2 regions of the Pseudoalteromonas sp. SG43-4 genome follow, and region 2 is predicted to be linked to the other one. Evidence: predicted binding sites of a transcription regulator. Region 2 holds the regulator's gene; the other holds the start of a gene.

Region 1 (4,641 bases), on a different contig from region 2:
ACCGCGAGATGCAGTGAAAAGCTCACCACGAATTGGATCATAAATAACAGCTTGGTCTAAACGACCTTTAACTTTAAGTGCGATAGAAACCGCGTAATGAGGGATACCTTTGATGAAGTTAGTTGTTCCATCGATAGGATCTACAATCCATTGGTAATCATCATCCTTGCCTTTATGCTCACCTAGTTCTTCACCAACAATTGAGTGAGTAGGGTAAGACTGTAAAATAGTGTCACGAATTACGGCTTCGGCTTCTTTATCAATGTTAGTTACTAAGTCGTTAGCGCCTTTTTGTTGCACTTCAACTTTTGATAAATCTTCACTTGCGCGAAGTAAAATTTTGCCTGCGTTGCGCGCAGCGCGAACCGCAATGTTTAACATTGGATGCATGGTATTACCTTTGGGTTGTAAAAGAACGTTTATATATTTCAGCCGGCGTATTTTAGCGACTTTTGCCATAAAGTAAACAATAAACCCCAAATACTTGTGTTTGTTTTTTATACAAGATTGAAAAGTTTATATATTTTTAAAAAATAATTATCTGCATTTAAATAAATTAATTTTAAATAACACTTTACCTAAAGTTAACTTGAGGTTTTATCGTGCTCCTAACTTAACTGATAGGATAACATTATGTATTTAGAGCACGTAAACTTAGTCGCGAGTGATATAGATAGTATGCTTACATTTTATCGCGCTGTATTTCCACATTGGTCGATTAGAAGTGAGGGCAGAGGCGATTGGCATGGAAAACCAAGACGCTGGGTACACTTTGGAGATGACACGCATTACATTGCGATAAGCAGTCATGGTGAAGGTGAAAACAGAAACTTATCGGGCCATCAAATTGGTTTTGCACACTTTGCTTATGTAACTAATAATTTAAGCGCAGTAGTAATGCGCTTAAATAAAGCGGGTTTTACTCTAAGCAAGCAAGGTAGCGAGAATCCTTTCAGAAAGAATGTCTACTTTATTGATCCTGCAGGGTTTGAAGTTGAGTTTGTAGAGTATTTAAGTGATATACCAAGCGAGCGAAATAACGATTTATAATAAAATACTAAGCAGCACGCTAAAGTGCTGCTACTCAATTATAGTGAGCGGTTATTATTACCCGTGCCAAACTGGGTTTTTAGCTCATTTGCAAAGCTCATAAATTTTTCTTTAATTGTGCGCTTTATTTTCACTTCAACCGAGCCCATTACTGCCTTTCCTTCAATATGAATTGTAGGGCCTTGGCGTTTGTTAAGCGACACAGATTTATTTTCAAGGCTACTTAAAATACAAAACATTTTAGACACTACATTGACATGCTCTGGTACGTAAATTTCATCGCTACCAAAAATACAGTTAACGTAAATAGTTACATTTTGATGCGCAAAAATAGCATCGGTAAAATCAAGCACCACCGATCCCATAAAGTTACTCAAATATATATTTTTTGGTACAACCCACTGACCACTTCGCTCGTTAGATCCTAAAATACTGCGTAATGTAAAATCATCATCACTGTTTTGCTGTGCACTATAATGTGGTGTAAATTGCGATTGTTTTTCTGCTTTATATTGCTGATCGGTATTAAGTGTTAAGTCTTCTACTAAGGCTAGCAGTGCTTCGTTATTAGGTGCATCCATCGCATTATCTAAACGTCTTTCAAATGCATCAACAGAAATAACACCATGACTGTAATTATAAATTAATTGATCAATCACTTGTTCGCGTACTTGCTCTATTGGGCGGTCTTCAACTTTTACAGACATGAGTTATTCCTTATTATATTTACTATTGATACTGCTCTTGTAGTTAGGCTGCAAACCGCGTACCAAATATAATTTCATTAATTATCAATTGGTTATTTTTTAACGGTGTTTTTTGTTTTGTTATATTAACGATAGATTAACCAAAAGAGCAATTATCTAGCTATTTTCACTATTTGAGAAAGTTTTACCGAGTAGCCTGTAAATAGTTACACAAACATAGATAAGGTTTTATCTTTTAATTAATTCAAGTCTTTGAATTTTAAGTATAAATAAAGTTGGCCTGAAGCTCGCATTAGTTAAAGTGTCTTTAATCAAAAGGAGAAAGATTATGAAAACATTTAACAAATCTATTATCGCAGCTCTAGTTCTTGGTACTACGGCTATGGGTGCCCAAGCAAACAGCTGGGAAAACGAAAGTAAAGATGCTTGGATTGATGGTAAGGCAGAAACCGTTCTACTTATGAACACTAATCTAAACAACTTTGACATTAACACTGATGTAAAAAATGGCAAGGTAGTACTTACAGGTAAAGTTAATAGCGAACTCGATAAAGAGCTAGCAGAAGAACTTGTACTTAGCCTAGATGGTGTAACTGATGTTGATAACAGCCTTACTGTTGTTAAAAGCATGGACACCGAAGATAAAAACAACGACATGATGGACGATGATGATAACGACCTAACGGACGCTAAAATCACCACTGTAATCACAACTCGCTTCCTGTTTGACTCAGAAGTAGGTGGTACAGACATTGATGTTGATACCGACAACGGTGTGGTAACTCTGAATGGCTCTGTAGAGTCTGAAGCTGAAAAGCAACTAGCAGTTAAAATTGCTAAAAATGCTGAAGATGTTCGCGACGTAGTTGATAAACTAGCTATTGTTGCTGAATAATACAGTGTAGTTAAGGCCCAGTAATGCTGGGCTTTAAGTCTTTTCAATGTTTAATTTAAATGGAGTTTGATCATGGATATTATTCGTATAATACTTTCGGTTTTATTACCGCCATTAGGTGTGTTTTTGCAAGTTGGCTTAGGTATGCATTTTTGGTTAAATATTCTATTAACACTGCTAGGTTATTTCCCAGGGTTAATACATGCAATCTACATTATTGCGAAAAAATAATGACAGATTATATATTGTGTAAGCCGACTACTGAGGTTTAGCTAAATACTTTAGTACCGATCGGCTCACAATATTAGTTTTTAGAGAGTTTTTAGAGAGTTTTTAGATTAAATCCAATTTTTAAAACTCTTCAACCCATTAATTCACTTCCTTAACTCACTCCCAATATTATTTTAAAACTATACTTATTGTTTACTAATAAGCTTTCCAGCTAACAGTCGCGCTCAGATTCTGATTTGATGCCATTTAGGAAATCTTCAACATTAGTGTGTTTATACATCCATAATATACAATCAAATACCTTATTATTTAGTGACAATATTACCTTCACTTCTAGTGTTATCATTAAACTAGGTTTTTAGGCATGTTGAGGTAGTTAATTGAATATTCGACTTATAATGTTAGGCGTTGTGTCATTCATTTTTTATTTTAGTTGGGCCTTCTGGGCAAATAGTGCGGCAGACATTGCTAAATCGGTCACTTTTCAAGCTGCATTAGTGCAAGGGTTGTATAGTGGATTTGTAACGCTGTTTTTTACCTTTATTTTAGAAAAGGTCGTCAACAAGTATAAGTTTAGTTATGTAACGCTTGCGTTCGTAACTCCAATTATTTGTATGTTTCATTCTAAAACACCACAAAACGTCGCAATACGACAAAGTTTTAATAATGCAATTAACTCTAGCGCCTCGTATTTAAGTAATAAAAAAATAGCAGGCGTACTTTTTGCGCCTATTATTCCGATTACTGTTCAATCGAGCTTAGTGATTATGGTGAATGTAGTTAATCAGACACCTAATCTGGCACTGACAGTAGCCCCAAGCATATTTTTTACAGCCTTGTATGCCTACACATATATGTTAGCTTTGCTTAAAAAGTAGAGGGTTAAATATAAAAGACTATATGGGATAGGTTTTGTTTATAATTTAATGCAGTGAATAGCACGGTAAATATCTTACATTTTATGTTTATGCCCACTTAAAAGATTACTATTTAAGCAGTTAGCTTGTTGATTGTTAAAATAAAGGTTTTTGGTAGTGACAAGCACCTAAAAAGTTTTTATACTGCAACCCGCTTTAGTCGCTCTGTGACTGAACGCTTCAAAAATTAACTGCCTAGCAGTTATATAAAGTTGGCCCCTTAGCTCAGTTGGTTAGAGCACACGACTCATAATCGTTAGGTCCCCAGTTCGAGTCTGGGAGGGGCCACCACTTTTACAAATTTCCCAAGTAAATATCTATCCAAATTATTTAAAGCTACATTAATTTAATATTGTGTAATTTTTATTCTTTAGTTACCCCTAAGAATAAACGTAATCTAAATAAAGTTAATCCATAGATTAAGCTAAGCTTTCTTAAATTTGGAATAGTGCGAATGCACTATTAAATTCCAGCGTTAGATCAGATGCTTTGCTTTATAAGTGACAGTGATCAGCATTTAATGTCAGAAGACAAAAAAGCCCCTATTGGGGCTTTTTACTTACTAGTGTTTACTTTTATTGCTCAAAGCTACAAGAGTTAACTAATTTTTACGGTATATCTCATGCTCAATATCGTAAATATTTACGCTTAGACTGTCTGATGCTCTGCAATATGTTTTTAAACATGAAAGTAGCAGTTCGCTTAACATTTGTTTTTGCTCAATTGAGCGTCCTGCCAAAATATGTACCGCGATATGTATAAACCCTGATTTTCCTGCGCCAAGTTGATATTGCTGATAAGCAATAGCACGTGTTTTTATGGTTTCTAATTCAAACAAGTT
Region 2 (4,641 bases):
TAGTTTGCGCTAAATACACAGAGCGATGTTGCCCACCTGTACACCCAATAGCAATGGTTAAATAACTGCGGTTATTTCGTTCTAAATGCGGTAACCACGTTTGTACAAATGTTTGAATTTGCCATGTGAATTTTTGCACTATGCTGTGATTAGCTAAATAGTCTTTAACCGGTTGATCTAACCCATTTAAAGGCTTCAACTCTGGTTCCCAGTGTGGATTTGGTAAAAAGCGTGCATCAAATACGTAGTCTGCTTCTTTTGGTATACCGTGTTTAAAACCAAATGATTCAAATGTGACAATCAGTTGCTTATCTTTTTTACCTAAAATCTTTTCACGAATAGATTCAGCGAGTTGATGAACACTTAAATCAGTCGTATCTATCATAAAGTCGGCGCGAGTGGTTAATACATCAAGTAATTCTTTTTCTTTTTTGATGGCTAAATCAAGAGGCAACGAGTCTATTGATAGTGGGTGTAATCTGCGTGTTTCAGAAAAGCGTTTGATCAATGTCTGATCGTCACTATCTAAATAAAATAACGTAGGGTTTGCAAAGCCTGGTAAGTATTCAAGAATATCGTTAAATTCATCTTGTTCTTTAGGGATGTTGCGCACATCTATGCTAACAGCAATTTTATCGTAGCTATCAGACACACTGCGAACTAATGAAGGTAGTAGGTTTACTGGAATATTATCTACGCAATAATAACCTAAATCTTCTACAACGCGCAAAGCAACCGACTTTCCAGAACCGGAACGGCCGCTTATGATAATTAACTCCATTTAACACCCTTTATAAAACTATGATTGATCGACAATAACTTGGTAAAGCTCAGTATCAGATTTTGCACTGCGTAACTGTTTACAAAAATCTTTGTTGTTTAGTTTATCAGCAATGGTTGCTAGAGTCTTTAAGTGCTGCTGGTTATCGCCATCTGGTACGATGAGTGCGACAAAAATATCAACAGGGCGATTATCGATTGCATCAAAGTTTATTGGAGTTTCGCTAACGAGCACTAAAGCCAAAGGCTCTTCTGCACCGCTCATTCTTCCATGAGGAATAGCAATGCCACGTCCTATACCTGTACTACCTAATTTCTCTCTGCTCATTAAAGCATTAAGAATATCTTGTTGCGGTAAATACGGAAGTTTGTCGTGAGCAAGTTCGCTAATGAACTCTAAAATTCTTTTTTTGCTATTAAAAAGGACCGCAGCTTTGCTGCAGTCCTGGCATATAAGTGAACTTAATTTCATCATATTAGTGTCGAGCAAGCTTCTCTTTGTGTTTGATTACTTGGCGATCGAGCTTGTCGATCAACGAGTCAATAGCGGCATACATATCTTGATGTTCTGTAGAGGCAAATAGCTCAGCACCGCTTACGTGTATTGTGGCTTCTGCTTTTTGATTTAATTTTTCTACATCGAGAATGACATGAACATTATTAATATGATCAGAGTGTCTTTCAAGCTTCGCAAATTTAGTATTAATATAGTCTCTTAGTGAATCGGTTAATTCTACGTGACGACCAGTTAAGTTTAGTTGCATAAGCATTACCCTCTTAGTTTAGCGTCTTAAATCAGACTTTTACGCTGATTTGACGGTGGAATAGCAAGAGATTCGCGGTATTTTGCGATTGTACGTCTCGCTACTTTAATTCCTTGCTCAGCCAATATATCCGCTATTTTGCTATCACTCAATGGTTTTGCTGAGTTTTCTGCTGCGATTAATTTTCGGATAAGCGCACGTATTGCTGTAGATGAACATTCACCACCGTTTTCAGTACTTACATGGCTTGAGAAAAAATATTTAAGCTCAAATATACCACGGGGTGTATGCATGTACTTTTGAGTAGTTACGCGAGAAATTGTCGATTCGTGCATTTCTACCATTTCAGCAACATCATTTAAAACCATTGGTTTCATGGCTTCAGGGCCATGTTCAAAAAAGCCTTGTTGTTGCTTAACAATACAATTAGTAACTTTTAATAGCGTGTCGTTTCTACTTTCTAAGCTTTTAATAAACCATTTAGCTTCTTGTAAATGTGAGCGAATAAACTGGCTGTCGCCACTTGATTTTACAGTGCGAGACATTGCCGCGTATTGGCTATTAACACGAATTTTAGGCATGCTATCTGGGTTTAATTCGACAACCCAGCGGCCTTTAATTTTTTTAACTGACACATCAGGAATAACATACTCAGATTCTTCCCTTACAATAGTATCTGCAGGTTTTGGGTTGAGAGTATGTATTAGTGTCATTACTTCTTTAAGCTCTTCTTCTTTGAGCTTAGTTTTTTTCATTAATGTACGATAGTCGCGAGCTGCTAATAGATCAATATGCTCGGTTAAAATCATTTTCGTTTCATTAATATAAGGTGTTTCTTTATCAAATTGATTAAGCTGAATACACAAACACTCTTGTAAACTACGTGCAGCAATACCAACAGGATCAAACAGTTGGATGCGTTTTAATACCGCTTCAATTTCATCAAGTTCGACTTCGTTATCATCTTCGTTTTCTTGATTAAAGCTTTCTAAAATCTCTTCGCAGCTTAGTGTTAAAATACCTGAATCATCGACAGCTTCTACAATAGCAATAGCAATAGCTTCGTCTGTAGGGCTAAATGGCGTTAGTTGTAATTGCCACATTAAATACTCATGGAGCGTTTCAGTAGAGGCGCCTTGGTATATTGATTCGTCTTCAGGCATTGGACCTGATGAGGCTGCAGGAGCTGCACTCATGTACTCATCCCAACTGACATCCATAGCCATGTCGTCACTTAGCGTGTCTTTTGCAAGTGCTTCACCAGTATCTTGTTCGTATTCGCTCGGAGCATCATCAGCAGATGCGCTAACAGTTATGTCATCGGTATCAGCTTTTTGCTCGTTTTTACCAGCAGCGTCTTCGGAATAGTCTGCCTCTTCAACCTCTAATAGTGGATTACTGTCGAGAGCTTCTTGTATTTCTTGCTGGAGATCCAATGTACTGAGTTGCAACAAACGAATAGCTTGTTGCAACTGTGGAGTCATTGTAAGTTGCTGGCCCATGCGCAGCTGTAGTGATTGCCTCATGTATCTCTAACAATCCTTTTATGTTGTTATAATTAATACTAGCAGATGCTTAAAGACATGGCGTAAATGTTACAGCCTAAATTGCTCGCCTAAGTAAACATCGCGTACTGTTTTATCATTTAATACGTGTTCTGGAGTACCTGATGCAATCAGCTCCCCATGAGAAACAATGTAGGCTTTTTCACAAACATCAAGGGTCTCTCTTACGTTATGGTCGGTAATTAATACACCAATCCCACGATTTTTAAGATGTTCTATTATTTTCTTTATATCTAATACCGAAATAGGGTCAACACCGGCAAACGGTTCATCCAGTAATATAAATTTAGGATCTGCTGCCAGCGCTCGTGCTATTTCTACACGACGACGTTCTCCCCCCGATAATGCCATACCTTGGCTATCACGAATGTGTTGTATGCTAAATTCATCTAATAAGTTATTGAGCGTGTCTTCTCTGGCTTGTTTATTTAGTTCCTTGCGCGTTTCTAAAATGGCCATTAAGTTTTGATAAACAGTCAGCTTTCTAAAAATCGATGACTCTTGTGGTAAGTAGCCTATGCCTAATCTAGCACGACTATGCATAGGTAAAAGAGTAATATCGTTATCATCAATAGATATTTTACCTTTGTCGCTAGGAACAAGCCCTACAATCATATAAAAAGTCGTTGTTTTACCAGCACCGTTAGGGCCAAGTAAGCCAACTATACTGCCAGCTTGTACTTCAAGGCCGACGTTTTTTACAACTTCACGACCTTTATAGCTTTTTGCTAATAGTTCTGCTTTTAATGTGCTCATGGTTGACCTTTATCGCCTTTTTTACTTTTTTTAGTTTCGATCGGTACTAAAATTGTGTGAACGCGGTCAGTTGAGTTTTCATCTTTTTCGGCACTGATGAGTTGCTGCTCTATGTCGTAGGTAATGCTTTTAGCATTTATTTTTTGTCCGGCTTGCGATACTTGTGCATTACCAACAAGCGTTAAAAAACGCTTAGATACATCATAACGTACTTCGTCAGCACTGGCGCTCATAGTCGTGCCGTCTGATTGCTTTTCTTCAAAGTGCGCAGGGCTACCTGTGGCAATTAATAATTGTTTATTATCACCAAGTTCATCACGTTTGTGTACTTCGAGGCGATCGGCTGTAATGCGGCGATTACCGTGAATAATCTCAACGTTTTTCTCAAAAATACCCACATTAGCTTTCAATTGACCTTCTTGCTTGTCGGCACTTATTGAAATTTGATTGGCAGCAGGTTGCGTGTTTTGCTCTGCAGCACTACTATTAAACGCTAGTATAAGTGTAGGAATTATAAGTGATTTTAATATTTTATTGGTCATAATATATGGTTCGCGTATGGTTAATTAGTTTTATCACTTCGGTTTTCAAGTCGGCTTCTAGGCCTTTACCGGTGATTTTTAAATTGGGTCCAGTGATAATGACGGGTTGCTCCGAACGCATTGTTAATAACTTTATATCAACCTGAATATTATCAGCATTGATTTTGTCTATCATGGCGTTATCGGTTAAATTTTTGGCAACCACATTACCTTCTAAAATTAATTGTTTATCTT

What was found. Region 2 encodes sigma-54, which starts transcription at its own class of promoters, with help from an activator protein. Its sites were predicted from a motif close to GTTGGCACGNNNNTNGNNT; they were not measured.
Region 1: the regulator sigma-54 is predicted to act here: its motif matches at 1,806-1,824, upstream of H5160_RS05580 (LiaF domain-containing protein).

Annotation. Positions count from the first base shown of each region.
Region 1 is NZ_JACJFB010000004.1:102,332-106,972, forward strand. Features, by position in the region: gene suhB (inositol-1-monophosphatase) at 1-390, opposite strand, end outside; gene H5160_RS05575 (VOC family protein) at 634-1,050, shown strand; gene H5160_RS05580 (LiaF domain-containing protein) at 1,089-1,757, opposite strand; gene H5160_RS05585 (BON domain-containing protein) at 2,086-2,652, shown strand; gene H5160_RS05590 (YqaE/Pmp3 family membrane protein) at 2,725-2,883, shown strand; gene H5160_RS05595 (hypothetical protein) at 3,264-3,761, shown strand; tRNA gene H5160_RS05600 (tRNA-Ile) at 4,015-4,091, shown strand; gene H5160_RS05605 (5-carboxymethyl-2-hydroxymuconate Delta-isomerase) at 4,402-4,641, opposite strand, start outside.
Region 2 is NZ_JACJFB010000002.1:283,622-288,262, forward strand. Features, by position in the region: gene rapZ (RNase adapter RapZ) at 1-781, opposite strand, end outside; gene ptsN (PTS IIA-like nitrogen regulatory protein PtsN) at 800-1,252, opposite strand; gene hpf (ribosome hibernation promoting factor) at 1,257-1,544, opposite strand; gene H5160_RS03305 (RNA polymerase factor sigma-54) at 1,571-3,070, opposite strand; gene lptB (LPS export ABC transporter ATP-binding protein) at 3,140-3,865, opposite strand; gene lptA (lipopolysaccharide transport periplasmic protein LptA) at 3,862-4,407, opposite strand; gene lptC (LPS export ABC transporter periplasmic protein LptC) at 4,397-4,641, opposite strand, start outside.